Linked DNA regions of Variovorax terrae. The protein of the gene in region 1 interacts with the protein of each later gene in a pairwise test. Links are inferred from orthologs where the notes say so. Each region holds a gene or a part of one and is shown on either strand. Other genes may lie near its edges.

Region 1 (16,926 bases):
AAGGTGATCCATCCGCTCAACGGCCACGCGATCGACGTCTGGGTCGGCAACTACGTGCTCATGAGCTACGGCGACGGCGCCGTGATGGGCGTGCCCGCGCACGACGAGCGCGACTTCGCCTTCGCCCTCAAGTACGGCCTGACCATCACCGAGGTCGTGCATGTGGACGGCGAGCACTACGACTACCACCACTGGCACGACTGGTACGGCGACAAGCAGCGCGGCGTCACCATCAACTCCGACAGCTTCAGCGGCCTGTCCTATCGGGACGCCGTGAATGCCGTGGCCCATGCGCTCGAGACCAAGGGGCTGGGCGGCAAGAAGACCACCTGGCGCCTGCGCGACTGGGGCGTGAGCCGCCAGCGCTACTGGGGCACGCCGATTCCCATCATCCACTGCGACCAGCACGGCGCGGTGCCGGTGCCTGAAAAGGACCTGCCGGTGGTGCTGCCGTCCGACTGCATTCCCGACGGCTCGGGCAACCCGCTGCACAAGCACGAGGGCTTCCACGCGGGTGTGGCCTGCCCGGTCTGCGGCCAGCCGGCGCGGCGCGAAACCGACACCATGGACACCTTCGTGGACTCGTCCTGGTACTACATGCGCTACTGCGACCCGAAGAACGAGCAGGCCATGGTGGCCGAGGGCGCCAGCTACTGGATGCCGATGGACCAGTACATCGGCGGCATCGAGCATGCGATCCTGCACCTGCTCTATGCGCGCTTCTGGACCAAGGTGATGCGCGACCTGCACCTGGTGCAGGTCGATGAGCCCTTCACCAAGCTGCTGACGCAGGGCATGGTGCTCAACCACATCTACTCGCGCAAGGGCGAGAAGGGCGGCATCGAGTATTTCTGGCCGAGCGAGGTGGACGACGTCCACGACGCCAACGGCAAGGTGGTGGGGGCGCGGCGCAAGAGCGACGGCAGCCTGGTGAACTACGAAGGTGTGGGCACCATGAGCAAGAGCAAGAACAACGGCGTCGACCCGCAGGACCTGATCGAGAAATACGGCGCCGACACCGCACGCCTGTACACCATGTTCACCGCGCCGCCCGAGGCCACGCTCGAGTGGAACGACTCGGCGGTGGAGGGCAGCTACCGTTTTCTGCGCCGGATCTGGCAGTTTGCTGCAAAAAACATAGCATCGTTTGACCACGGCGCGGGGACCTCCGGCCCATTGGGCAAGGAAGCGAAGGCCTTGCGGCTGGAGATCCACAGCGTGCTCAAGCAGATCGACTACGACTACCAGCGCATGCAGTACAACACGGTGGTCTCGGGCGCGATGAAGCTGCTCAACGCCCTGGAAAACTTCCAGGGCGACGGCACGCCCGGCAGCCACGCCGCGCTGCGCGAGGGCTTCGGCATCCTGCTGCGCTGCCTCTACCCGGCCACGCCGCACATCACCCACGCGCTCTGGGCCGAGCTCGGCTACGCGGCCCGGTCCGGCGACCTGCTCGACGCGCCCTGGCCCCAGGTCGACCAGGAGGCGCTCAGGCAGGACGAGATCGAGCTGATGCTGCAGGTCAACGGCAAGCTGCGCGGCTCCATCCTGGTGCCGGCCGGTGCGACGAAGGACGTGATCGAGAAAATCGCCGTCGCCAGCGAGGCCTTCACCAAGCAGGCCGGCGGCGCCCATCCGAAGAAGGTGATCGTGGTGCCCGGGCGCCTGGTCAACGTGGTGATCTGATGCTGCAACGCCGCCTGCTTCTCGCTCTCGCGCCCGTCGCGGTTCTGGCCGCCTGCGGCTTCGAGCTGCGCAAGGCGCCAAAATTCGTGTTCACCTCCCTGTTCGTCGGGGCCCCCAACTCCCCGGTCGGCAACGAGCTCAAGCGCTACCTGGCCTCCGTCGGCTCGGTGCAGGTGGTCAACGACCCGAAGCAGATCAACACGGCGCAGGTGATCCTGGACGTTCTGCAGGAGCAGCGCGAGAAGGTGGTGGTCGGCATGAACTCGGCCGGCCAGGTGACCGAGTTCCAGCTGCGCCTGCGTTTCCGCTTCAGGCTGCGCACGCCGCAGGGCAAGGAGCTGATCCCGGACACCGAAATCCTGCTGCAGCGCGACATCAGCTTCAGCGAGTCCGCTGTGCTGTCCAAGGAGGCCGAAGAAGGCCTGCTGTACCGCGACATGCAGAGCGACCTGGTGCAGCAGCTCATGCGCCGCCTGGCGGCGGTGAAGGAATTATGAGACCTTGTGGGACAGACCGGAGCGCGCAGCGCGGAGCTCTGTCCCCAACTGATCAAGCTTGTGGGGCGGACCGGAGCGCGCAGCGCGCAGCCCTGTCCCCAACCGATCAAGCTTGCAAGGCGGCCTGAGCCATGCCGCTCGACCGCGCCGACCTCAAGCTGCTGGAACTGCTGCAGCGTGACGGGCGCGCCACCGCCCAGGCGCTGTCGGAAGCGGTGAACCTCTCGGCGCGCGCCACCCTCAACCGCGTGCGCCGCCTGGAGGCGCAGGGCCTGATCGAGGGCTACCGCGCCCTGGTCCACCGCGCGGCACTGGGCGAGCAGGTGTCGGTGTTCGCCGAAATCGCGCTGAAGGACCAGCGCCAGGCCACGGTGCAGCGCTTCGAGAAACGCATGGCGGCGGCGCCCGAGGTGGTGGCCTGCTACCTGGTCAGCGGGCGCTACGACTACCTCGTGCGCGTGGCCTGCCGCGACCTCGCGCAGTACCGCGACCTCACCAGCGCCTGGCTCGACGACGTGGGCCTGGGCATCGAGAAGATCGTGACCAGCACCGAGCTGCAGACCATCAAGGAATTTGCCGGCTTCCCGCTGCCGCGAAGCTGACTGCTGCAATACGCTTCCGTTTCGGAAGCTATACCGCCAAAAGACGGCTGCCCCGGCCGCGCCCGCCCCACCGATTCACCGCTGCCGCAGCCCGGGCCTGCCTAGACTTCTCCTATCGAAGGAGAACGGCCATGACTGCAAAAAAGATAGCACCTCCCCAAGAATTCGTCGGCATTGAGGCGCAGTACTGTGCCCGCAACTACCACCCGCTGCCGGTCGTTGTCGACCACGCGCGCGACTGCCTGGTGTGGGATGTCGAGGGGCGCGAGTACATCGACATGATGAGTGCGTATTCCGCTGTCAGCCACGGCCACCTGCACCCGCGCCTGGTGGCGGCCGCGCATCGCCAGCTGGAGCGCGTGGCAGTCACCTCGCGGGCCTACTACGGCACCACGCTCGGCCCCTTCCTCGAAAAGCTCTGCACCTTGGCCGGCTTCGACCGCGCGCTGCCCATGAACACCGGCGCCGAAGCGGTGGAAACCGCGATCAAGGCCGCGCGGCGCTGGGGCCACCGCGTCAAGGGCATCGCCGACGGGCAGGCCGAGATCCTGGTCGCGCGCAACAACTTCCATGGCCGCACCACCACCGTGATCAGCGCCTCCAGCGAGCCCGACTACCGCGCCGGCTTCGGCCCGTTCACGCCCGGTTTCCGCTGGTTCGACTTTGGCGACATGGCCAGCGTGCGCGCGGCCGCCACGATCGAGACCTGCGCCGTGCTGATCGAGCCGATCCAGGGCGAGGCCGGCATCGTGCTGCCGCCCGCAGGCTTTTTTGCTGAACTGCGCGACTGGTGCACCCGCGAGCGCGTGCTGCTGATCCTCGACGAGGTGCAGTCCGGCCTCGGCCGCACCGGCCGCTGGTTCGCGTTCGAGCATGAGCACATCCGCCCCGACGGGCTGATCCTGGGCAAGGCCCTGGGCGGCGGGCTGCTGCCGGTCAGCGCCTTCCTGGCCGACGACGCGGTGATGGACGTGTTCAATCCCGGCAGCCATGGCTCCACCTTCGGCGGCAATGCGCTGGCCGCGGCCGTGGGGCTGGAGGCGCTGCGAGTGATGGAGGACGAGCACCTCGTGGCGCGCAGCGCGGTGCTGGGCACCCACCTGCTGGCGCGGCTGCGGGCCGTGCAGGCGCAGGCGGGCCCGCTGATCCGCGCGGTGCGCGGGCGCGGCCTGTGGGCCGGGGTGGAGATCGACCCGGCGCAGGCCAGCGCGCGCGAGCTGGTGGAGCGGCTCGCGCAGCACGGTGTGCTGTCCAAGGAAACCCATGAGACCGTGATCCGCTTCGCGCCGCCGCTGACCATCACGACAGCGCTGCTGGACCGGGCTTTGGATGCTTTTGAAGCCGTGGTCCTTGAAAAACGGCGCGAGCTTGCTATTAATTCGGGAGCGCCCGCGTTGCCCGAGCCTGTTGCCGGAGTCGTGGCGCCTGCCGATGGAGTGAGCGCCCGAGTGAACCCCGACCCAGCCGCGCCGCACCTGCTGATGAGCCCGCCCGACCATTTCGAGGTGGCTTACTCGATCAATCCCTGGATGAATCCCGACCAATGGTCGCTCGACGCGCGGCGGCTCTCGCGCGATGCGCAGGCCGGCTGGGCCGCGCTCAAGGCCACCTACGAATCGCTGGGGGCGCAGGTGGTGGTCAAGCCAGCCGCGCGCGGCCTGCCCGACCTGGTGTTCACCGCCAACTGCGCCGTGGTGCTCGATGGCAAGGCCCTGCTGGCGCGCTACCTGCGGGAAGAGCGCGCTGGCGAGGAGGCGCATGGCCGGCACATGTTCGAGCAGCTGCAGGCTCGCGGCGAGATCGACTCGCTGCACCGCACGCCCGAGGGCGTGTATTTCGAGGGCGCGGGCGACGCCATCTACGACGCCGGCCGCGGCCTGATGTGGATGGGCTACGGCCAGCGCTCGTGCCGCGCCGCGCACCACACGGTGGAGCAGGTGTTCGGCATTCCCACGCTGCCGCTGGAGCTGGTGGATCCGCGCTACTACCACCTCGACACCTGTTTCTGCCTGCTGTCGGGCGGCGAGATCGTCTACCACCCGGCGGCCTTCACCGGGGAGGGGCGCGCGCAGATCAGGGCGCTGGCGGGCCGCCAACTGATCGAGGCGCCGCTGGAGGACGCCGAGCACCTGGGCGTCAACTCGGTCTGCATCGGCCGCGACGTGGTCATGTGCCACTGCTCGTCCGGGCTGCGCGCCCAGATCGAGGCGCGCGGCTACCGCGTGCACGTGGTGCCGCTGGGCGCCTTCAACCGCTCGGGCGGCGCGGCCTACTGCCTCACCCTCACGCTCAACAACCGCTACCGGGGCCGCGCCGCCGGGGTGCCGCACCCCCGCCTGCCGGAGCCGGGCGAGCGCCGGGCCGCGTAAACTCGGGGCGCATGCAGATCGCCGCTCCCCAACTCAGCCAGCACTTGCAGCGCGGCCTGAAATCCCTGTACACCTTGCACGGCGATGAGCCGCTGCTGGTGCAGGAAGCGGCCGATGCGATCCGCGCGGCCGCGCGCGCACAGGGCTACACCGAGCGCAGCTCGCACACCGTGGCGGGCGCCCATTTCGACTGGAGCGAGGTGCTGGCCGCCGGCGGCTCGCTGTCCCTGTTCGCGGACAAGCAGATCGTCGAGATCCGCATTCCTTCCGGCAAACCCGGCAAGGAAGGCAGTCCGGCGATCCAGCAACTGGCCGAAAGCGCGCAGGGCAACGACAGCACGCTGACCCTGTTCATGCTGCCGCGGCTGGACAAGATGACCAAGGGCGGCGCCTGGTTCTCGGCGCTCGAGAGCTTCGGCGTCACCGTGCAGGTGGACCCGGTGGAGCGCGCCGCGCTGCCGCCCTGGATCGCGCAGCGGCTGGCCCTGCAGGGCCAGCGCGTGACGGCCGGCGAGGAGGGCCAGCGCACGCTGCAGTTCTTTGCTGACCGCGTCGAAGGCAACCTGCTGGCCGCGCACCAGGAGATCCAGAAGCTCGCGTTGCTCTATCCGCCAGGCGAGCTGAATTTCGAGCAAGTGGAAAGCGCCGTGCTCAACGTGGCGCGCTATGACGTGTTCAAGCTGTCCGAAGCCGTGCTCGGTGGCCAGGCCGCTCGCGTGCAGCGCATGCTCGACGGCCTGCAGGCCGAGGGCGAGGCCGAGGTGCTGGTGCACTACACGCTGGCCGAGGACATCCGCGCGCTCAAGCGCGTCAAGGACGCGGTCGGCCAGGGCCGCCCGCTGCCCATGGCGCTGCGCGAGCAGCGCATCTGGGGGCTCAAGGAGCGGCTGTTCGAGCGCGTGCTGCCCCGCCTGTCGTCCACCACCGTGGACAACCTGCTGCATGCCGCGCACCAGGTCGACGGCATCGTCAAGGGGCTGAAAGCGCCTGGCTGGCCCACCGAGGGCTGGCAGGCGCTGCACCGGCTCGCGATGATGCTGTGCCGGGAATGCGCGGCGCCGGCCCGGGCCGGCTGAATCCCGGAACTGAGCTCCTTCACCTGTCAGGCTTTGTTGGCATCCCTTGCCTACACTGGCCGCTCCACGGAGACCCGAGGAGACAAAGCCATGCAAACTGGCCAATGGATTCTGCGCCGCGCCTGGGCGGTGCTGCTCGCCGCTGCGGCGGCATGTCCCGCGTTCGCCCAGCGGGTCCCCTTCGACTCCGGCGATGCGAACTTCAGCGCCGAGGGGCTGGTGAAGGGGGTGGCAGCCGACGAGGCCGCCTGCGCCCGGGTGCGCGACGCCGTCTGGGCGCGCCCGGCCTCGGGCCAGCCCGAATGCATCCGCTACTGGGCCGCGGGCCTGCCCGCCTCGGGCCAGGCCGCGCGCGTGCTGGTCTACATTCCTGGCGACCAACTGGTGTTCGACGAACCGGAGCGAGGCTATGCCTCGCGCCATCCGCGCGCGATGCAGCAGCTTGCCGGTGATATGCAGGCGACGCTGGGCGTGCCGCTGATCGTGCTGTCGCGGCCGGGCACCTTCGGCTCGTCCGGCGAGCACCGGCAGCGCCGGCGGGAGCATGAGGCGCGGCTGACCGACGCGGCGGTGGACGCGATCAAGGCCCGGCACGGGGTCGCCGAATTCGGGCTGGTGGGCCTGAGCGGCGGCGGCCATCTGGTGGCGGCCCTGCTCGGGTGGCGCGCCGACGTGCTCTGCGCCGTCCCGGCCTCGTCCGTCTCGTCGCCCAGGCTGCGCTGGCAGGCCTTCGGGCGCGACCGCGACCTGACCGGCTTTGCGGATTCCTACGAGCCGGTGGACCACCTGCGGCCCGGTGTCGCCCACAGCGGCCTGCGCGTCTTCGTGCTGGGCGACCCCAAGGACACCAACGTGCCCTGGCACACCCAGACGCCGCTGGCCGAGCGCCTGCGCGCCATCGGGGTGGACACGCAGGTGCTGACCGGCGAGGGCAGCGACGGGCAGCGGCATGCCCTGGGCGGCTCCGGCCGCCAGGTGGGCGCGAAATGCCTGCAGGGAGCGCCCACGCAGGACATCCTTGACCTGGCGGCCAAAGGGCTGAAAGGCTGAAGAGCGGCGCGGCGTTGCGGTGCCATGCGAAAATCCAGCGCATGAACGCCCTCAATATCGCCGAATACATGCAGACGCTGGGCCTGCAGGCCAGGGTCGCTTCGGCGCAGATGGCGCGGGCGAGCGCCGCCGCCAAGAACCGCGCGCTGAAAGGACTGGCCCGGCTGCTGCGCGAGAACGTGGCGGCCCTGCAGGCCGACAATGCCCGGGATCTGGAGCGCGCCGTGGCCGCCGGCCTGGCCGCGCCGATGGTGGACCGGCTCAAGCTCACGCCCAAGGTGCTCGACACCTGCGCCCAGGGTTGCGAACAGCTCGCCGCCATGCCCGACATCATCGGCGAGATCATCGGCATGAAGCAGCAGCCCAGCGGCATCCGCGTGGGCCAGATGCGCGTGCCCATCGGCGTGTTCGGCATGATCTTCGAGAGCCGCCCCAACGTGACCATCGAGGCCGCCAGCCTGAGCATCAAGAGCGGCAACGCCTGCATCCTGCGCGGCGGCTCGGAGGCCATCGAGTCCAACAAGGCGCTGGCGCTGCTGGTGCGGCAGGCGCTGGCCGAGGCCGGCCTGCCCGAGGACGCGGTGCAACTGGTGCAGACCACCGACCGCGAGGCCGTGGGTCAGCTCATCACCATGCCCCAGTACGTGGACGTGGTCATCCCGCGCGGCGGCAAGGGCCTGATCGAACGCATCAGCCGCGAGGCCAAGGTACCGGTGATCAAGCACCTGGACGGCAACTGCCATGTCTACGTGGACGATCCCTGCGACATCGACATGGCCGTGACCGTGGCCGACAACGCCAAGACCCAGAAGTACAGTCCCTGCAATGCCAGCGAGAGCCTGCTGGTGGCGCGCGGCGTGGCGCAGGCGTTCCTGTCGAAGATCGGGGCCATCTATGCGGCCAAGGGCGTGGAAATGCGAGGAGATGACGCCGCAGTCCAGATCCTGCGGTCACAAGCCGCTATCAATTCAGTAGCAACCGTCGTTCCCGCGAGCGAGCAGGACTGGTCGGAGGAATACCTCGCGCCCATCATCAGCATCAAGGTGGTGGAGGGGCTGGACGAGGCCATTGCCCACATCAACCGGTATGGCAGCCACCACACCGACGCGATCCTCACGCGCGACCACATGCACGCGCAGCGCTTCCTGCGCGAAGTGGATTCGGCCAGCGTCATGGTGAACGCGAGCACCCGCTTCGCCGATGGCTTCGAATACGGGCTGGGCGCGGAAATCGGCATCAGCACCGACAAGTTCCACGCCCGCGGGCCGGTCGGCCTCGAAGGCCTGACCTCGCTCAAGTGGGTGGTGCTGGGGCAGGGCGAAGTCCGCCTTTGAGCGCGCGCGGTTGCGCGCTGGCTCTTGTAAGCTCCGCAGCCGCCCTCAAATCCCTACAATTCCACTCGAATATTCCGATTCGCCACGACACGAGGGCCGCATGGTTCCGCATCTCATCACGGCCCTGACGGGGCCCATCAACGAACTCGAACAACGCATCCTGGACTCCATGCCGGCCATCGAGCGCTGGTTCCGCCTGGAATGGATGGAGCACACGCCGCCGTTCTACAGCTCGGTGGACATCCGTAACGCCGGCTTCAAGCTGGCACCGGTGGACACCAACCTGTACCCCGGCGGCTGGAACAACCTCACGCCCGAGATGCTGCCGCTGGCAGTGCAGGCGGCCATGGCGGCGATCGAGAAGATCTGCCCCGAGGCCAAGAACCTGCTGGTGATCCCGGAAAACCACACCCGCAACACCTTCTACCTGAGCAACGTCGCCCAGCTCAAGCGCATCTTCCACATGGCCGGCCTGAACGTGCGCATCGGCTCGATCGACCCCGAGATCAAGCAGCCCACCACGGTGGACCTGCCGACCGGCGAGCAGATCACGCTGGAGCCCGTGATCCGCAGCAGGCGCCGCCTGGGGCTCAAGGACTTCGATCCCTGCACCATCCTGCTCAACAACGACCTGTCGGCCGGCGCACCCGGCATCCTGGAAGACCTGCACGAGCAGTACCTGCTGCCGCCGCTGCACGCGGGCTGGTCGGTGCGGCGCAAGAGCCGGCATTTCCAGGCCTATGAGGAGGTGTCCAAGCGCTTCGGCAAGCTGCTGGGCATCGACCCCTGGCTGATCAATCCGCTGTACGCCAAGTGCGGCGAGGTCAATTTCGCCGAAGGCTCGGGGCTCGACTGCCTGACCAGCAACGTGGACGCGCTGCTGACCAAGGTGCGGCGCAAGTACAAGGAATACGGCATCAACGAGAAGCCGTTCGTGGTGGTCAAGGCTGACAACGGCACCTATGGCATGGGCATCATGACGGTGCGCGACGTCAAGGACCTCGAAGTCCTGAACCGCAAGACCAAGAACAAGATGTCGATCATCAAGGACGGCCAGCCCGTCAGCGACGTCATCATCCAGGAAGGCGTGCTGACCAACGAGCGCATGAACGAGGCCGTGGCCGAGCCGGTGGTCTACATGATGGACCGCTACGTGGTCGGCGGCTTCTACCGCATCCACGCCGAGCGCGGCGTGGACGAGAACCTCAACGCCCCCGGCGCGAGCTTCGTGCCGCTGGCGTTCGCCGAAAGCAGCCACCTGCCCCAGCCCGGCCAGAAGCCCGGGGCCAGCGCGCCCAACCGCTTCTACATGTATGGCGTGATCGGCCGGCTGGCCATGCTGGCGGCCAGCTACGAGCTCGAGGCCACTGACCCGGACGCCGAGATCTACGACTAGGAGCCTGTTCATCGTCTCCCCGGGGCCGCGCCGCAAGATCGAGGCGCCGGCCCCTTGGCAAGACTGGCTGGATATCCAGTTGCTGCGCTGCAACAACTGCGCCAGTTCTCCGCTTTAGTCGTGGTTCCCGCCTTGCAAGCCGGTGGTCGAGGCGCACAATACGCATCCCAAAGGTTACGGAACCCCGCCGGCCGCCAGCCACCAAGACGGGGGATCTCAGTGCAAAGCTCGAAATCCTCGCTCCCGGCGCTCACGCTCGGCGCCATCGGTGTTGTCTACGGCGACATCGGCACCAGCGTCCTCTACGCTTTCAAGGAAGTCTTCGCGAGCGGCCATGTGCCGCTCACGCACGGCAATGTGCTGGGCGTGCTGTCGCTGTTCTTCTGGACGCTGACCATCGTCGTCTCCATCAAGTACGTGGCGCTCATCATGCGCGCCGACAACCACGGCGAAGGCGGCCTGATGGCGCTGCTCGCGCTGGCCTCGCAGTCGGTCAGGAACCGCCCGCGCAGCCGGCGCGTGCTGCTGATGATCGGCGTCTTCGGCGTCGCACTGTTCTTCGGCGACGGCGTCATCACGCCGGCCATCTCCGTGCTGTCGGCGGTGGAGGGCCTGGAGATCGTCACCCCCGCGGCCAAGCCCTACGTGGTGCTGATCTCGCTGGTGGTGCTGGTGCTGCTGTTCATGATGCAGCGGCGCGGCACGGGCGACATCGGCAAGTTCTTCGGCCCGGTCATGGTGATCTGGTTCATCGCGATCGCGCTCATGGGCGTGGGCCAGATCATCGGCAACCCCGGCGTGCTGCTGGCCATCTGGCCGGGCTATGCGGTGGAGTTCGCGGCGCAGCACTATGCGCTGGCGTTCATCACGCTCGGGGCCGTGTTCCTGTGCGTGACGGGCGCCGAGGCGCTGTACGCCGACATGGGCCATTTCGGCAAGATGCCGATCCGGCTGGCCTGGTTCACCCTGATCATGCCCTCGCTGGTGCTCAACTACTTCGGCCAGGGCGCGCTGGTGCTGGCCGACCCCAAGGCGGTCGAGAACCCGTTCTACCTGATGGCGCCCGAGTGGGCGCTGATCCCGATGGTGGTGCTGGCCACCGCCTCCACGGTGATCGCCTCGCAGGCGCTGATTTCGGGCGCGTTCTCGGCCACCAAGCAGACCATCCAGCTCGGCTTCCTGCCGCGCCTGACCATCCTGCACACCTCGATCCGCGACACCGGCCAGATCTACATCCCGGCGGTGAACTGGATGCTGCTAGTCGGCGTGATCGCCGCGGTCGGGCTGTTCGGCTCGTCCAGCGCGCTGGCCGCGGCCTACGGCATCTCGGTCAGCCTGGTGATGGTCATCACCACGGTGCTGACCTTCTTCGTGGTGCGCTATGGCTGGGGCTACCCGCTGTGGCTGTGCCTCCTGGCCACCGGCTGCTTCTTCATCGTGGACGTGGCCTTCTTCATCTCCAACTCGATGAAGATCGCGCAGGGCGGCTGGTTCCCGCTGCTGCTGGCGGCGGTGCTGTACACCGTGCTCGCCACCTGGAAGCGCGGGCGCCAGTTGCTCAACGAGAAGATGCACACCGACGCGATCGACCTCAAGGGCTTCCTGGAGGCCGTGTTCGTCGAGCCGCCCACGCGCGTGGGCGGCACGGCCGTGTTTCTCACGGCCGAGCCCGGCACCGTGCCCAACGCGCTGCTGCACAACCTCAAGCACAACAAGGTGCTGCACGAGCAGAACCTGTTCGTCACGGTGCGCCACCACGAGGTGCCGTGGATCGGCATGGACAAGCGGCTGGCGATCGAGCCGCTGGGCCACGACTGCTGGCAGGTGGTGGTGCACTACGGCTTCAAGAACGACCCCGACCTGCCGCGCGCCCTGGCCATGATGCGTGGGCGCGGCTGCGATCTGGAGGCCATGAGCACCAGCTACTTCCTGTCGCGAGACATCGTCATCCCCACCATCGGGCGCGGCATGGCGCCATGGCGCGAGAAGCTGTTCGCGCAGATGCACCGCAATGCCAGCGGCGCGGCGGACTTTCTCAACCTGCCCAACAACTCGGTGGTGGAGCTGGGGTCGAAGATCGAGATCTGACATGCCGTGGGGTGGCTGAGCTTGCGGGCGGCTGGCGAGCCCGCCCCCTTCGCCAGCAGCCGAGGCCGGCGAACTGCCAGAATCCCACCCCATGCGTTTCTTCAAAGACCTGAGCCTGTCGGCCTTCACGGCCGGCTTCGTCGCCGTGCTGGTCGGCTTCACGAGTTCGGTGGCCATCGTGTTCCAGGCCGCGCAGGCCTTCGATGCCACGCCGGCGCAGATCAGCTCCTGGATGTGGGCGCTGGGCATCGGCATGGGGCTGTGCTCGGCGATTCCCTCGCTGATCCTGCGCCAGCCGGTGATGGTGGCCTGGTCCACGCCCGGCGCGGCGGTATTGGCCACGGCGGGCCTGGCCGGCGGCTTCTCGATGGCCGAGGCCGTGGGCGCCTTCATGGCCTGCGCGGTGCTGATCACGCTGTTCGGCGTCACGGGCTGGTTCGAGCGCGTGATGAACCGCATCCCGATGGCCATCGCCTCGGCGCTGCTGGCCGGCGTGCTGGCGCGCTTCGGCCTCTCGGCCTTCGCCGCGGCGCAGACCGCCTTGCCGCTGGTGCTGCTGATGCTGGCCAGCTACCTGCTCGGGCGGCGCTGGCTGCCGCGCTACGCGGTGGTGCTCACACTGGGGATTGCTATTATTTATGTAGCAATCAATGACCAGCTGGCCTGGACCTCCGTCACTTTTGACTTCGCAAAACCGGTATTCACTGCGCCCCGCTTCACGCTGGCCGCTTTCGTGAGCCTGGCGATCCCGCTGTTCGTGGTGACCATGGCCTCGCAGAACCTGCCGGGCGTGGCGGCGATCCAGGCCGCGGGCTACCGCATGCCGATCTCGAAGATCATCACGCTCACCGGCGTGGCCACGCTGGTGCTGGCGCCGTTCGGCGGCTACGCGCTGAACCTGAGCGCCATCACGGCCGCCATCTGCATGGGCCGCGAGGCGCATGAAGACCCGGCCAGGCGCTACACCGCGGCCGTGTCCTGCGGCGCGATTTACGTGGTGATCGGCATCTTCGGCGCGGCGGTGACCGGGTTGCTCACGGCCTTTCCCAAGGAACTGGTGGCCGCCATCGCGGGCCTGGCGCTGCTGGGCACCATCGGCGGCGGGCTGGCCACCTCGCTCAGGGAGGAGCCGCACCGCGAGGCCGCGCTCATCACTTTCCTGGTCACGCTCAGCGGCGTGTCAATAGCCGGAGTCGGCTCGGCGTTTTGGGGCGTGGTGGCGGGCGCCCTGGCGCTGTTTGTGCAACAGTATGGGAAACGAAAGCCTGCCGCATGAACATTCTCTTCGTCGCCGATCCGCTCTCCACCTTCAAGATCTACAAGGACACCACTTTTTCGATGATGCGCGAGGCGCAGCGCCGCGGCCACCGCATCGCGGCCTGCGAGCCGTGCGACCTGGTCTGGCGCTCCGGCGCGCCCGTGGTGGCCACGGTGCGCGAGATCACGCTCTCCGGCGATGCGCACGACTGGTTCCGCGAAGACGCCGCGCCGCTCAAGGCGCTGAAGGACTTTGACGCCATCGTGATGCGCAAGGACCCGCCGTTCGACAGCGAGTATTTCTACGCCACCCACCTGCTGGAGCAGGCCGAGCGCGAGGGCGCCAGGGTCTTCAACCAGCCGCGCACGCTGCGCGACCATCCCGAGAAGCTCGCGATCATGGAGTTCGCGCAGTACGTGAGCCCCACGCTGGTCACGCGCAGCGCCGACGAGGTGCGGCGCTTCCACGCCGAGCACGGCGACATCATCCTCAAGCCGCTGGACGGCATGGGCGGCATGGGCATCTTCCGCGTCAGGGCCGATGGCCTGAATCTCGGCTCCATCATCGAAACGCTCAACAAGGACGGCGCCGAAACCATCATGGTGCAGCGCTTCGTGCCCGAGATCACGCAGGGCGACAAGCGCATCCTGGTGATCGGCGGCCAGCCCGTGCCCTACAGCCTGGCGCGCATCCCGCAGGGCAGCGAGGTGCGCGGCAACCTGGCGGCGGGCGGCAAGGGCGTGGCCCAGCCGCTCACGGCCAAAGACCGCGAGATCGCCGAAGCGCTGGGCCCGGTGCTGGCCGCGCGCGGCCTGCTGCTGGTGGGGCTGGACGTGATCGGCGATTGCCTGACCGAAGTCAACGTCACCAGCCCGACCTGCTTCCAGGAAATCACCGAGCAGACCGGCTTCGACGTGCCGGCCATGTTCATCGACGCGCTCGAGCAGGCGCTGAAAGCCTAGAACCCATGCCGGTGTCTGGCGGACGGCCGCGGCTCATTCGCCGTTGGCGTTGAGCGGGCGGCCCGACGAGGCCCGGACGATCAGGGTCGCCTGTTCCACCCGCCGGGTGGGCGGGCGGGCGGGGTCGCCGATGCGTGAGATCAGCAGCTCGGCCGCATCGCTGCCGATCTTGCGGCCGTACAGCTGAACCGTGGACAGGGGCGGATGCGTGATCTCCGTTTCCGGCATGCCGTCAAAGCCGACGACGGCCATGTGCTCGCCCGGCGTCAGCCCGGCGCACCGCAGGGCGTGCATCACGCCCATGGCCACGAAATCGTTGTAGCAGAGCATGGCCGTGGGGCGCGCTTCCAGGCGCATGACGGCGTTCACGTCGGCGACGCCGCTGGTCAGGGAGGGGCGGCTTTCAACCACCAGCGCCGGATCAAAAGCGATGCCGCGCGCATCCAGCCCCGAGAAGTAGCCGGCCAGCCGGTCGATGCGAACCGGGTTCTCGCGCTCCCCGCCGAGGAAGGCGATCCGGCGGTGCCCGAGGTCGATCAGGTGCTGGGTGGCCATCTTTGCCCCTCCGTAGTTGTCGGAGCCCGCAAAATCCAGCCGGGCGTCCGGGTAGGGCCGGACGGCCATGCAGATCGGAATGCCGGCCGCGAGGAACCGGTCGAAGGCCTGCGGTGGCGTGCCCGTGGCGGCGCAGACGATCAGGCCCGCGACGTCATGTTCGATGAACGACTCCAGCAGGCGCTCCTGCCGTGCCGGCTGCTCCGCCGATTCGACGAGGTACACCATGTAGCCGGCCTCGGCCGCCCTTTCTTCCACGGCCGACGTCAGCTGGGCGAAAAAGGGGTTGCGGATGTCGTTGATGACGAGGCCGATGGCCTGGGACGTCCTGCGCCGCAGATTGGCGGCGTTGCGGTTGTAGGTGTAGCCGAGCGCAGCGATCGACTGCCGCACTTTCTCTGCTGTTTCCTCCGGGATGCGCGGGTGTTTTTGCAGCACAAGCGAAACGGTCGAGCGCGAAACGCCAGCGTGCGCCGCAATGTCGTTGATGGTGATGCGTCGTTTGTCCATGGGTCGATTCTCCCGTCTATTCCCTGGCCATTGACCGGTGAAAAGTAGAACGATTTACCTTTTTGGCTGAACACCTTTACCGAAAAGGGCTTGTTTTCCCTCCGAGAAGTGAGATTACAGATGAGAGATGTAGGGTTAATACCTATTATTTGCCGTTGACTGACAAAAATCCTTCTTTAAAATCAAGTAGAACGATCTACTAGAAAGATTTTTGATGCGCGTTCTCGACTTTGGGCAATTGAAGCAAGTCCTGGCAGGCTTGCGCGAAGGCGCCGTGACGGCCGTCTCCGGGGCCGGCGGGGGCCTGCTTGAGCCCGAGGAAGTCCTTCGCTGCTTCGAAGAGGCTTTTCTCCAGGGCGGTCAGCCCAGGGGCATTACCCTGGTGCACACGCTGGGCATGGGCGACCGGCAGGACAAGGGCATCAACCGCTTCGCCCACGAAGGCATGGTCAAGCGCGTCATCGGCGGCCACTGGATCTGGTCGCCGCGCATGCTCGCGCTGGCGCAGCACAACAAGCTCGAGGCCTACTGCATGCCCTCCGGCGCGCTGACCCACCTGCTGCGGGAAATCGGCGCCGGCCGGCCGGGCCTGTTCACCCACGTGGGCCTGGGCACCTTCGTGGACCCGCGCCACCAGGGCGGGCGCTGCAACGAGGCGGCCCAGGAAGAACTGGTGGAGCTGATGCAGATCGACGGCCAGGACGTGCTGCGCTACCGGCCCTTCAAGGTTGACGTTGCGGTCATCCGCGGCACCTATGCCGACGAGAACGGCAACATCAGCGCCGTTGAAGAGCCCGCCGACCTCGACTCCTATGCGGTCGCGCTGGCCGCCAAGCGCTGCGGCGGCATCGTCATCGCGCAGGTGCGTGAGGTGGTGCCGGTCGGCAAGCTGCGCCCGCGCGAGGTCTCGGTGCCGGGCAATCTGGTCGATTTCGTGCTGCCCTGCCCGGACCAGCCGCAGACCTACCACGGGCGCTACGACGTGTCGCTGGCCGGGCTCGGCGAAAGCCAGCCCGAGGCGACCCACCCGCCCGAGCGCGATCCGGTGCGGCACGCCGTGGCGCTGCGTGCCGCAGAGGAACTGATCGACGGCGCTTCGGTCAATTTCGGCTTCGGCATGTCGTCCGGCGTGGCCGAGGTCATCGCGCGGCGCGGCGATGCCAGCCGCTACTGGTTCACGATCGAGCAGGGCGTGCATGGCGGCAGGCTGCTGACCGGCGACATGTTCGGCATCGCGGCCAATCCGGCGGCCATTCTCTCGGCCGCGGAACAGTTCGATTTGTACTCGGGCGGCGGCCTCGACCAGACCTTTCTCGGCATGGCCGAGATGGATGCAGAGGGCAACGTCAATGTGTCCCACTTCGGCGGCCAGATCAGCGGCCCCGGCGGTTTCATCGACATCTCGCAGGGTGCGCAGAAAGTCGTGTTCTGCGGCTCGTTCGACGCCAAGGGCACCCGGCTCACGGTCGCCGACGGGGCGCTGACGATCCAGCGCCACGGCGAAGTGCGCAAGCTCGTGAAGAAAGTGGCCGGCATCACGTTC
Region 2 (11,995 bases), on another replicon or contig:
GGCGGCGCAGTCGTTGCCGCTCATTCAGCCAAAAATGGTTTCTGAAAAAACAGCCCGCAGGCGTGAGCCTGCGGGCTGAAGCCACTGGTCGCGGGCGGAGGCCGGAACCAGCGTCACTCCCGGCGAAGGAGGGGTCCGCGGGAAAGTGAGCGGGGGTTGGCAGCCGCCGAGGCTGCCTGGAATCTGCATCTGCTGGGGGTTTTGCGCTGCCGGCGCCATTTCTTGCTCCTCCTCGTTGTTCCCCCGTGTGCATCGGGGTGTCTGCTGGACTCCAGTACAACCCGCCGCGGCGCCGCCGCGTGTAGGACGGAATGCCCATGGCATGAAGGAATCGGCCGGAAAGCGGCCAGGCGAAAAAAAGCCTGCGGACCCGGAACAGGCATCCGCAGGCTTGAACCGGCCAGGGCGTGGATCAGAGGCTCGCCCGGGCCGGATTCCTACCCTGGAGACACGGGGTAGGCGGGCGGGAGCGGCGTCGCAGCCCGGCGGGGCGCGCCTGCCTGCTCCCGGTGCGCGCCGTCAGGCGGCGCGCCAGAAGATGTAGTCGGCCTGGTACTTCACCACCTGTTTCTGCCCCAGGCTGGCGGCATCGCAGGCCGAGGCCGGGGCTACGCCGCCTTGCGTGGCCACGCGCTGGATGTAGCTCACGCCCTGCATCGCGCCGGCGCCCGTCGCGGGGCTGCCCTTGACGAGCTGCAGCGGGATGCTGCCCGCGCCGGCCGGCGCCACGGCCACTTGCGCGCCGGTGAGCCGGGAGCCGTCCAGGTTCTCCCAGGTGGCGGGCGGGCCGTAGTAGCGGCCGACATGCCGGCCGCTGCGGTCCAGGAGCCTGGCGTCGGGGCCGACGAAGAACCATTCGTACTGGCCGGCCATGCCCGTCTTGACGCGGCATTCGTAGGTGATCTCGCCCACGCCCACGGTTTCCATGGCGACCTGGTGGCCGGCCGGCACCTTCACGGCGTCGGGCAGGTCGTTCTGCGAGTATTTCATCGGTGCTGGGCCGCTGGCGCAGGCGGCGGCGAGCAAGGCAACGGCCGGGGTGGCGAAGAAGGTGCGAGGCAGCATGCGGGACTCCTGGGTTGGGGTGGGACCGAAACGGCGACGCGATGGCGGCGCTGTGTTCGGTTACGCAACGGAATCCGCGCCGGATTCAGGCGGTGCCGAAAAAGAAGGAGAAGGCGAGCGCCGCGGCGGTGCCGCCGCCCCGGCTACATCGGCCGGAACAGGTGGGCGTAGAGCCGGCTCACGGCCAGCTTCTCGGGGCGGCCGTGCAGCGTGAGGCTGAGCTTGCCCTGGTCGTCGCGCAGCACGCTGTCGATGGCGCTGGTGCGCACCACGGTGCCGCGGTGGACCTGCCAGAAGGCGTTGGGGTCGAGCTGGGGCAGCAATTCCTTGAGGGGCGTGCGGATCAGGTACTCGTGGCCGGCGGTGAGCACGCGCACGTATTTGTCGGCGGCCTCGAAGAACACCACCTCGTCCACCGGCACCATGCGGATGCTGCTGCCCACGCTGACTTGCACCATGCGCAGCGGCCCGCCGGTCGGCGCGGCGGGCTGCCCGGCCTCCAGCAGATGCCGCAACTGCTTCATGGTGTGGCCCAGGGTTGCTTCCATATCGATAGCATCCGGAGACCGCCGGGCCAGGACTTCCCGCACTTTTGACACGGTTTTTTGGAGACGGGCGGCCTGCACGGGCTTGAGCACGTAGTCCACGGCCTGGGCCTCGAAGGCCTGCACGGCGTACTGGTCGTAGGCGGTCACGAACACCAGGGCCGGGAAGGGCGTGCCGGGCGCCCAGGCGTCGGCCAGCTCGGCGGCGGCCTCCAGCCCGCTCAGGCCGGGCATGCGGATGTCGAAGAACAGCACGTCGGGCTTGAGCGCCAGGCTTTGCGCCACGGCCGAGGCGCCGTCGCCCACGGTGGCGGCGATGGCCAGCTCGGGCCAGGCGCGCGCCAGTTCGGCGCGCAGGGCCTGCGCCAGCAGCGGTTCGTCTTCGGCCAGCAGGGCGGTCGGGGTCGGGTTCATGTTTTGGCAGGAAAAGTGAGGAGGGTCCGCGTCCCGCCGTCATCGGGTGCTATGAATTCCATAGTGGCCGAGGGGCCGTAGGCGGCGGCCAGGCGTTCGCGCACCTGGGTCTGGCCGAAGCCGCTGCCGCCGGACGGCCGCTCGCCGCCGGGGCCGACGCCGGTGTCGGCCACTTCGAGCTGCAGCCAGGCGCCCTGGCGCCGCGCGCGCACCGTGACGCTGCCGCCTTCCACCTTGGGCTCCAGCCCGTGCTTGATGCTGTTTTCCACCAGCGGCTGCAACAGCAGCGTGGGCACGGGCTGCGCGGCCAGCTCGGGCGGCAGATCCAGCGTGTAGCGCAGGCGCGGGCCCATGCGCACCGAGATCAGTTCCAGGTAGTCGCGCAGCCGCTCGAACTCGGCGGCCAGTGGGTGCTCGGCGGTGCGCGAGGCGCCGAGCGTGGCGCGCAGGTAGGCGATCATGCGGTCCAGCATGTCCAGGGCGGCGGCCGGGTCGGTGGCGATCAGGGCGCGCAGGTTGGCCAGGGTGTTGAACAGCATGTGCGGTTCGAGCTGGGTTTCCAGCAGCTTGAGCCGCGCCTCGGTGGCCTGGCGCTCGGCCTCCTGCATCTTGCCGTGCAGGTAGCTGCTGCGGCCCTGGGTGTAGAAGTAGTAGCAGACGGCCACGCCGGCCAGCAGCGAGAAGACCCAGGTGGTGCGCAGCTGGGCCGGCGACTGGTCCCAGGACGACCAGCCGAACCAGGCGTCGGCCGCCGCCGTGCCGGCCAGGAAGCCGCCCACGATGCCGAAGGCGGTGAGCACCATGCCGGACAGGCCGCTGGGCCAGCCGCTTTCGGCGCTGGGGGCGATCAGGTGGCGGCCGAAGTCGATGATGGCCCAGGAGACCGTGCCGATGCACAGCGAATAGACCATCGGCACCTCGTAGGGCTTGTCGGGCGAGGAGGTGAAGTACAGCACGGCCGAGATCGCCAGGCTGAAGGCCAGCGTCTGCAGGTAGTGCCTGAACATGTCCAGGCTGTCGAGGCGGATGGCCCGCAGGGCGGCGGGCAGGGGCGTGATGGCGTTGCGCATGGGCCCGGGGGGTGGGAGGGTCAGGGCGTGCCGCCGTCGCCGTGCTGGCGCCGCAGGCGCTCGCGCTCCTTTTGCACCAGGTGCTCGCGCAGGCCGCTGCCCGTGCCGAGCAGGAAGACCGAGATGCCGTGCAGCGCCAGGCCCAGGCCCCAGCCCAGCAGCGGGAACACCGACCAGGGGCGGCGCCCGAAGCCGTACTGCGAGATCGCGAAGATGAACAGGTTGACCAGCACGTAGACCGACGCATGGATGTACCAGCCCAGCTTGGCTCCGGCGCGCTTGCGTGCGAGCCGTTCGATCTCTTCAGGGGACATGGAGGTGCTCATGGTGGGGAAGACCGATTCTAGGGGGAGCCCCGCGTCACGGCAGCAGGTGCCGGCTGAAGAACTGCACGATCTGCCGGTGCGCCATCGGCACCTGGGCGCGGTCGAAGCCGGGCGGGTCGCCGAGCAGCGTGGCCGCCAGGCCGCCCAGGCCCATGGGCGGGGGCGACAGCAGCGAGCCGTGGCCGGCGCTCGGCAGGTCGGCCACGATTTCGCAGGACGCGCAGGCCGCCATCACCGCGTCGATGTGAAAGCGCGGCACCAGCCAGGCGTCCTGGCCGGCGCGCAGCAGGCCCAGCGGCACGCGCGGCGCAGCCAGCGAGGCCATGTCGAAATCCGCGGCGAACGGCACCTCGGCCGCCAAGGCGCGGATGCGCGGGTCGTCGTGGCTGTACCAGGCCGTGTCGTCCAGCTTGCGGCGCAGCACGAACAGGGCAATGGCCTTCTTGAGGCCGTCGAAGACGTTGCCGCGCAGCTGCGTGGTGAGGCCGACGCAGCTCTGGAAGTCTTCGGCCAGGTGCGCCTCGCAGTGCTTGAGCAGCAGCGAAGGCGACCAGCGCCCGCCCGCCAGCGTGAGCGCCGTGTGGCCGCCGGCCGACATGCCGTACACGCCCACGCGATCGGCCGCCACCAGCGGCGCAAAGCGCGCATCGCGCAGCACCGCGTCGATGGCGTGCGATACCTCGGTGGGCCGCCGCTTCCAGCTGTCAGGTCCGGCTTGGCTCATGTCGTGCCAGTTGTCGCCCTGATGCTCAGGCAGCGCCACCACGAAGCCGGCCTCGACCAGGTCGCGCGCCAGGTCGCTCCGCTCCCAGGCCGCGCCGCCCGAGCCGTGCGACATCACCACCAGCCGGCCATTGCCGCGCACGGGCTGGCCCTGCCAGGCGACGTCGAGGGTGACCGCGCCGCGCTTGACGGGCGCCGCTGCGCTGTCGGAGGGGTAGAACAGGGTGATCGGCCCGTCGTCGCCGGTGGCGGGTAACTGGGTCAGGCCCACGCTGGCAGCGGCCAGCGTGCTGCACAGCGCCAGGGCCAGCGCGAGCAGGGTGGAGCGTTTGAAGTGCGTCATGGGTGTCACGAAGGATCGGGTGTCGGCAACGCCTGCGGCCATTCGGCCTGGGCATCTGTGGCGGCGCGGGCGCGCAGCGCCTCGGTGGTCTCGCCCGGCCCATGGGGCTGCCAGCCCGGCGGCTTGAACAGGTAGCCCCAGACGGCGCGCGCCGAGTCGGCCGAGCGCAGGTCGCGCCACAGCGCCTGCCAATGGCTGAACTCGATGTGCAGCAGGTTGTAGCCGGTGACCGGGCGCACCAGGCCGTAGCGGCAGGGCAGGTCGGCGCGCTCGGGGATGTAGGTGCCGAACAGGCGGTCGAACACGATCAGCACGCCGCCGTAGTTGCCGTCCAGGTATTCGAGGTTGGAGGCGTGGTGCACGCGGTGGGCCGAGGGCGTGTTGAGGACCCATTCGAGCGGGCCCAGTTTCGGAATCCAGGTGGCATGGATCCAGAACTGGTACAGCAGGTTGAGCGAGAGCAGCATCAGCACCACGCGCGGCGGCAGGCCGAACAGCGGCGCCAGCATGAAGAACAGCAGCGTGCCGGTGAGCTGGCCGGTCCAGCCGAAGCGGTAGGCCGCCGACAGGTTGAGCTGATTCGGCGAGTGGTGGATGGCATGGGTGCACCAGAACCAGCGCACGCGGTGCGCGGCGCGGTGGTACCAGTAGTAGCAGAACTCCTGGCCGAGGAAGCAGGCGGCCCAGCCAGTCCAGTGGTTCATCGGCAGCGTCCAGAGCCGGTGCTGCCAGAACCAGTCCATGCCGCCGAGCCAGAAGGCGCCGATCGGCAGCAGCCAGCGCAGCGGGTATTCGCGCACCAGGAAGTCGACCAGCGAAATGCCGGTGGCTTTCCAGTCATAGGCGGGCGCGCCGTGCCGCGCATGCCGCCACGACAGCACTAGCGCCTCGGCCAGCGAGGCGACCAGCACCACGGCCACCGCGACCTTCAGGATCAGGATGAGCACGCTCATGGCCGCAGTTTCTCACGGAAGAAAGCCGCGATGCGGTCGTAGCCTTGCTGGCGCCGCGCGTCGTCCACCACTGGGTTGCGCTGCCCGCCGGGCATGCGGGCCATGGACTGGGCGATGCTGTCGGGCCAGGGCGAGAGGGTGTCGAAATGCCCCGCGCCGGCCATCGAGTCCAGCCGCTGGCAGGCGCCGCACTGCGCCAGCACGTAGCCCGAGTGGTACTGCGGGTTCAGGATGCGGTCGGCTTGCGCCTCCACCAGGCCCACCGGGATGCGGATGGCGGCCAGGCTCCCGGGCGTGAAGATCGCGCCCACCGGCACCTCCAGCGCCACGGCGGCCACGCGCGCGTCGTGCACGCGCATGCCAGCCAGCGGCGCTTCAGCACCGGGCGGCAGCGGGCGGCTGTAGGCCTGGGCCCGCGTGGCGGCTTCTTCGGCCGAGCGCGCGCCGTACAGGCAGAAGCCCGCGTCGTCGCGCACATGGGCGGCGCAGTGCTGCAGCATGGTGGCCAGGCTCCAGTCGCCGCCGGCCAGCGCCAGGCCGGTCACGCCGCCGGCGGACATGCCGAATACGCCGACGCGGTCGAGCTGGAGTAGGCCGGCAAAGCGCGTGTCCTGCGCGATGGCGTTGATGGCTTCGCTGATTTCACTCGGCCGGCGCTTCCACGATTCGGGGCCGGCGGCGCTCTGGTCGCGCCAGTTGTCGCCGCGGTGCTCGGGCTGGGCCACCACGAAGCCGGCGCGCGCCAGGGTGCTGGCCAGCGTGTTCAGCGAGAACGCGTCGCCGCCCGTGCCATGCGACAGCACCACCAGCCGGCCGTTGCCGCGCGCCGGTGCGGCGTTCAGGGCTGCCTGCAGCTCGAACGGGCCGAACGACTGGCGCGTGGCCGGCGCGTCGGTGGGGTACACCACGGTGACGGGCAGCTCGCCGGCCTGGAGCTGCGCCATGCCGACCTGGGCCAGCGCCGGGCCGGCCAGCAGGGGCAGGGCCAGGCCGAGCGCCGCGAGGCGGGTGAGCGCGGGGCCGAGGGTGCGTTGGAGGAGGTGGGGCATGGCGTCTGTCCTTCGTGGGTTACCAGGGATCGCGCTGGTGGGCCAGGCGCGCGCGTTCCTGCTGCAGCAGCCGCTCGTGCAGGCCGCCGCCGGGCAGGGCCAGGAACACGACGACCCCATGGATCAGCAGGCCCAGGCCCCAGCCCAGGGCCGGGAAGATCGCCCAGTGGCGCCCGCTGGCGAGCGAGAGCGCGGTGAGCAGCGTGTTGACTGCTATGAAAACAAGAGCATGGATGTACCAGCCCATGCGGACCCCGGCACGTTTTCGGGCCAAACGCTCGATCTCGTCGGCGTTCAGGCGGGCAGTGGTGGACATCATGGCGGCTCCTGGGCAAAAAGGGTCAGGCGGCGCGGGGCAGCGAGGGGGCACGGTCGCTTTCCTGCGCGGCCAGCTTCCACAGGCGCAGGGCGCGGCCGGTGAAGATGCCGCTGAAGGCGCCGTACAGGGTGCACACCAGCAGCGCGAAGGCGGTGTCCTGGCCCAGGGCGGGGTGGGTGGCCAGGGCCACGTTCACCGCGTACTTGGTGAGGAAGATGCCCATCATCAGCGCCAGCGGCACATAGCTGCCGGGCAGGTGGAAGCGGCGGCTGTCGGCGTCGTAGCGGGTCTGGTCGTGCAGCGGGATGCGCGACACCACGAAGGCGGCCAGCGCGCCGGTGGCCAGCCAGCTCAGCACGTCCGGCAGCGAGGCGCCGAAGGCCGACAGCACGCCGTAGCCCGAGAAGCCCAGCATGGCCAGCGGCAGCAGGGTGGTGCGCTTGAGCGAGGCGGTGCGCGCCAGCCGCTGCGACAGGCCGTACCACAGCAGCACGGCGAACAGGCCGAACACCCAGGCCGGGGTATGGGTCAGGATTTGCATCATGGTGATTTCTCCAGTGAAAGGGAAGGAACTCAGATCAGGCCCAGCCAGCTATGCCAGACGAGCTGGCCGAGGTAGCGGCTGGGCAGCAGGGTGAAGGCGCCGGCCACGAGGCAGGCGCCGACGTAGGTGCTCTGCATCGCCAGGCGGTGGTGCCGGATGTCGCCATGGGCCAGCGCCCAGAAGGCGCCGAACAGGCCCAGGTAGGTCACCGGCACGAGCAGGTGGATCGGGGTGTAGCCGGCGATGTTGGGCAGGCTGTGGTCGCGGATGAAGATGGCCGAGGTGGCGGCGATGAGCATCAGCGTGACCCAGGCATAGCCGAAGGCGCGGTGCAGCCGCGGGCGCTGCACCGCACCCTTGCGGGCCCACAGCGCCACCGGGCCCACGGCGACGGCGCTCAGCGCGGCGCTCAGGTGGATGGCGATGGTGTGGGTCATTTGCATGGCGTGTTCCGGCGGGTTCTGTTCTCGATGGGTGAACTGTGCCGGGCCGGCCCGCCGGCGGCCAGGCGGATGCGATGAAATGCGCGAAACGGGGAGTGAAACGCCGCCCATGGCGGCGCGAAATGCACCGTGGGCGGTGCGGGATGCCGGAAAGCGGGGCAGGAAAGGGGCAGGAAAGGAAGGGCGCTGCCCCGTGCCATGCCACCCCTTTTCGCCCTGGGCTCGGCGGCGATGCGCCTCTCGTTGAACAGGAATCCGGGTGCGGCGGCGTGTTCAGCGGAAGCCCCGCGCCTCCATCTTCTTGACGTTCTCGATGGCATTCACCTGCCCCAGCGCCGCCGCCTTGCGGAACCATTCCATCGCCTTTTGCGGGTCGTTCGGCAGGCCGCCCCCGCCGCGCTGGTAGAGCGTGCCGAGGTCGTTCATCGCGTGAGCGATGCCTCCTTCGGCGGCCTTCGCAAATTCGGCCGCGGCCTTTTCCTCGTCCTGCGCGACGCCCAGGCCCTTGAAGTAGGACCATCCCAGCATGTACTGCCCCGCAGGGAACTCCTGCCCGGCCGACCGGCGGAACATCTCGAACGACTTGGGCAGGTCCTTCTCCACGCCCTGGCCTTCGCGCAGCCGCAGGCCCATGCGGTAGAGCGCGCGCGCGTCACCCGTGGCCGCGGCCTTGCCGAGCCATTCGAGCGAGAGCGCCGCGTCCTGCGGCATCCCGCCCTCGCCGGTCTCGTAGAGCAGGGCCAGCCCCGCCATGCTGCGCCCGTCGCCTGCCTGCGCGCCTTTGTTCCACCACGGCTGCGCCTGGGCCGCGTCTTTCGCGCCGATCTGCCCGTTGTAGTACATGGCGCCCAGCCCGCCCATGCCTGCCGGGCTGCCGCCCTGCGCCGACTTGCGGTACCAGGCCACGGCCTGGGCCATGTCCACCGCCATGCCTTTGCCCTCCTCGAAGCGCCGGGCCACGTCGGCCATTGCACCTGCGTCGCCCGCCTGCGCGCGGGCCAGCAGCTGCGTCCAGGCCTGGCGCTGGTTCTCGCGGGCCTGCGCGTCACGTCTCGCCTGCTCCTGCGAGACGCGCATCACGTCGGCGCTCTCGGCCGCGCGCGTGTAGCGCACGAGTTCGCGCGAGGTGCGGGTGGTCTTGAACAGGCCCTCGGATACGACGTTCTCGGCCTTCACCGGCTCGGGCAGGTCCGGCACCACCCAGCGCGTGGCGCTGATCTTCAGGTTCAGGTTCTTGCTGACGCTGGTGGACTCGGACTCGATGCGAAAGGCATCGAACGTCCCCGCCGGCACGGTGACCTGCTCGCGCGCGACCACGCGGTCCTGGCCCACCGAGGTGGTCTTGCCGAGGGAGTCGGCCAGCGCCTTGTTCTGGTACGCCTGCTCGGAACCCGTCTTCCAGCTCTGGCCGACCTGCAGCAGCCCCGACGGCGCGAGGTAGGCCGGCGGCGTGTGCGTGAAGCTGTCGGGCATGCCGATGAAGCCGCCCTGCGTGTCGTAGAGCATCTTCATCGGCTGGGCGCCGGTGGCCGGCGAGGACAGCTCCACCAGCACCTTGCCGTCCCTGGCGCTCGTGACCCGGCCGGTCTGGTTGAACGACGAAGAGAAGCCCGACACGATGCGCACCTCGAACTCGTCGCCCAGGCGGTAGCGCGCGATGCTGTAGGGCAGGTCCTTGCGGTCGGCGCCCGCGCCCTGCACGACCAGGTGGCTGGCCACCAGCTCGTCCAGCTTCGCGTTGGCCGCCTCGGCGATGGTGCCGCTCGGATGCCGCGCGAGGAAGGCGTAGAAGTCGTCGGCGTTGCGGCTGTCCTTGATGCGGCTCCAGTCCTGCTGCTCCTGCGTGAACGCGGCCAGGAGGATCTCGGCCGAAGGCTTGGCCACGGCCACCACGCGGCCGTCGTTGAACTGGAAATCCTCCTCCAGGCTGGTGCTTTCCCAGGGAATCTGCCGGCCGTTGCTGGCCTTGCGCACGGCAAAGCGCACGCGTTTGAACACGTCCTCGATGCGGGCCTGCGGCTTCTTCAGCTCCTGCAGCAGGAACTGGGTGTACAGGCCGTTGCCGCTCTTGACGTCGCCGTCTTCGGCCACGTTGCCGGGCGCGGTGGCGTAGGCCAGGAAGGTGCCGCTGGGGGCATCCAGCGGCGCCAGGCCCCGGCCGGTGGTGATGCCGCCGAACGGGTTGTCGCGGCAGGCGTCGAGCACGAGGATGTTCATGCGGTTGCCGGCCGCCTTGAAGGCCTCGATCACGGAGCTCACGTCCACCGTCTGCTGGGGCACGTCGGCGGTCCTGGCCATCCGGGCGTCCACCGGCACCATGTAGTTGCGCGCGTCCATCTGCAGGCCGTGGCCCGCGTAGTAGAGCATCCCGATGCCCTGCCTGCCCTTGAGTGCATCGCGCACCTTCGCGATGCTCTCGGCCATCTGGGCTTTGCTGCCGTCACGCAGCTCCACGACGGTGAAGCCCAGGCCGCGCAGTGTCTCGCCCATGGCCCGGGCGTCGTTGGCCGGATTGGCCAGCGCCGGTGCGCTGGCATAGGCGGAGTTGCCGATGACCAGGGCCACGCGCGCGTCGCCGGGGGCCTGGGCGGTGGCGCTGGCGGCGAGCAGGGCGACGGCGAGGGCCAGGCCGCGCAGGAGGGCCGGGGAGTGTTTCATGTCGGGGGGGCTTTCATGCCGTGGCAACGCAATGGGGGCGTTCTAACACCAAGTGACCGGGCCGGCCATCCCATGGACGTGGGGCGCCTGCCTCGGGGGGCATAATCCTGCGAGTTTCAAGGAGCGTTTGTGGACGTCGTGCTGTTGATCAAGGCCGCCATCATGGGTGTGGTGGAAGGCCTGACCGAATTTCTTCCCATTTCCTCGACCGGCCACCTGATCCTGGCCGGCGCGCTGCTGGGCTTCGACGACGAGAAGGCCAAGGTGTTCGACATCGCGATCCAGACCGGCGCGATCCTGGCGGTGATCATCGTCTACTGGCAGAAGATCCGCGGGACGCTGGTGGCGCTGCCCACCGAGCGGCAGGCCCAGCGGTTTTCGCTCAACGTACTGATCGGCTTCCTGCCAGCGGCCGTGATCGGCGTGCTGGCGGCCAAGGCGATCAAGGCGCACCTGTTCACGCCGGTGGTGGTGGCCAGCACCTTCATCATCGGCGGCTTCATCATCCTGTGGGCCGAGAAGCGGCCGCAGGCCCAGGCCCGCATCCACGACGTGGACGCGATGAGCCCGCTGGATGCGCTCAAGGTGGGCCTGGTGCAGTGCCTGGCCATGATCCCGGGCACCAGCCGCAGCGGCGCCACCATCATCGGCGGCATGCTGCTGGGCCTGTCGCGCAAGGCGGCCACCGATTTCTCGTTCTTCCTGGCCATTCCCACGCTGATCGGCGCCGGCGTCTACAGCCTGTACAAGGAGCGTGCGCTGCTGTCGATGGCGGACATTCCGCTGTTCGCGGTCGGCCTGCTGTTCTCGTTCCTCAGCGCCTGGGTCTGCGTGCGCTGGCTGCTGCGCTACATCTCCAGCCACAGCTTCGTGCCGTTCGCCTGGTACCGCATCGCCTTCGGCATCGTGGTGCTGGCCACGGCCTGGAGCGGCCTGGTGACCTGGGCGGGCTGAGATGAGCGGGTTTTCGGCAGGCCTGCGTGCCGCGCGGGTGGCCCTGGCCGCCGCCGCGCTGGCCCTGCTGGCCGCCTGCGCCGGCCCGATCACGGCCAAGGTGACGAACTTCAACGTCTGGCCCGCCGATGCCGCCGGCAGCACTTTCAGCTACCAGCCGCATCCGGAGGGCGCGCTCAGCGAGCTGGAGCAGTCCACCTACGAAGGCTATGTGCGTATCGAGCTGGAGCGGCTGGGCCTGAAGCCGGCCGCGCCGGGGCAGGTGGGCCGCTTCCTGGTGGACCTGACGGCCACCGGCACCAGCCGCGAGAAGAAAGTGCTGGAGCCGGTCTACGGCAACCCCGGGCTGTTCGTGCCGCCGTACCGCGACACCTATGGCAACGTGATCCCGGGCTACTGGCGGCCCGACCGCTTCGGCACCCGCTACCTGGGTGATCGCGAGGTCTCGCGCACCGTGCAGGTCAACCGCGTGAACCTGCGCCTGCTCGACGCGCAGGCCGGCAGCCCCGGCAAGCCGCGCGCGGTGTTCGAGTCCACGGCCGTCTACGAGGGCGACAACGAGGACCTGCCCGACCTGGTGCCCTATCTC

The links.
Region 2: the proteins of MMF98_RS22235 (region 1) and MMF98_RS04420 interact in binary tests that used the Escherichia coli proteins (3 or more experiments, as listed by UniProt). The link is inferred for Variovorax terrae from one-to-one orthologs.

The regions. Positions count from the first base shown.
Region 1 is NZ_JALGBI010000003.1:599,995-616,920, forward strand. The notes cover bases 6,517-9,467. They hold MMF98_RS22235 (glutamate-5-semialdehyde dehydrogenase), read left to right. Parts: upstream 6,517-7,321; coding sequence 7,322-8,614; downstream 8,615-9,467. Other genes in these bases: MMF98_RS22230 (alpha/beta hydrolase family protein), read left to right, coding at 6,517-7,280; gshA (glutamate--cysteine ligase), read left to right, coding at 8,715-9,467. Also shown: leuS (leucine--tRNA ligase), read left to right, coding at 1-1,686; MMF98_RS22210 (LPS-assembly lipoprotein LptE), read left to right, coding at 1,689-2,183; MMF98_RS22215 (Lrp/AsnC family transcriptional regulator), read left to right, coding at 2,315-2,785; rocD (ornithine--oxo-acid transaminase), read left to right, coding at 2,917-5,154; holA (DNA polymerase III subunit delta), read left to right, coding at 5,166-6,230; more of MMF98_RS22230, read left to right, coding at 6,321-6,516; more of gshA, read left to right, coding at 9,468-10,010; MMF98_RS22245 (potassium transporter Kup), read left to right, coding at 10,230-12,098; MMF98_RS22250 (benzoate/H(+) symporter BenE family transporter), read left to right, coding at 12,190-13,374; gshB (glutathione synthase), read left to right, coding at 13,371-14,318; MMF98_RS22260 (LacI family DNA-binding transcriptional regulator), read right to left, coding at 14,352-15,383; MMF98_RS22265 (acyl CoA:acetate/3-ketoacid CoA transferase), read left to right, coding at 15,622-16,926. UniProt on the Escherichia coli protein: Catalyzes the NADPH-dependent reduction of L-glutamate 5-phosphate into L-glutamate 5-semialdehyde and phosphate. The product spontaneously undergoes cyclization to form 1-pyrroline-5-carboxylate.
Region 2 is NZ_JALGBI010000001.1:942,232-954,226, forward strand. Bases 117-3,116 are described here. They hold MMF98_RS04420 (LytR/AlgR family response regulator transcription factor), read right to left. Parts: upstream 2,025-3,116; coding sequence 1,209-2,024; downstream 117-1,208. Other genes in these bases: MMF98_RS04415 (DUF3455 domain-containing protein), read right to left, coding at 520-1,065; MMF98_RS04425 (sensor histidine kinase), read right to left, coding at 2,021-3,094; MMF98_RS04430 (2TM domain-containing protein), read right to left, coding at 3,115-3,116. Outside these bases: more of MMF98_RS04430, read right to left, coding at 3,117-3,420; MMF98_RS04435 (alpha/beta hydrolase family protein), read right to left, coding at 3,455-4,486; MMF98_RS04440 (sterol desaturase family protein), read right to left, coding at 4,492-5,439; MMF98_RS04445 (alpha/beta hydrolase family protein), read right to left, coding at 5,436-6,488; MMF98_RS04450 (2TM domain-containing protein), read right to left, coding at 6,508-6,807; MMF98_RS04455 (DUF6622 family protein), read right to left, coding at 6,830-7,351; MMF98_RS04460 (DUF2306 domain-containing protein), read right to left, coding at 7,381-7,794; MMF98_RS04465 (caspase family protein), read right to left, coding at 8,068-10,452; MMF98_RS04470 (undecaprenyl-diphosphate phosphatase), read left to right, coding at 10,582-11,406; MMF98_RS04475 (DUF4136 domain-containing protein), read left to right, coding at 11,408-11,995. UniProt on the Escherichia coli protein: Member of the two-component regulatory system BtsS/BtsR, which is part of a nutrient-sensing regulatory network composed of BtsS/BtsR, the low-affinity pyruvate signaling system YpdA/YpdB and their respective target proteins, BtsT and YhjX.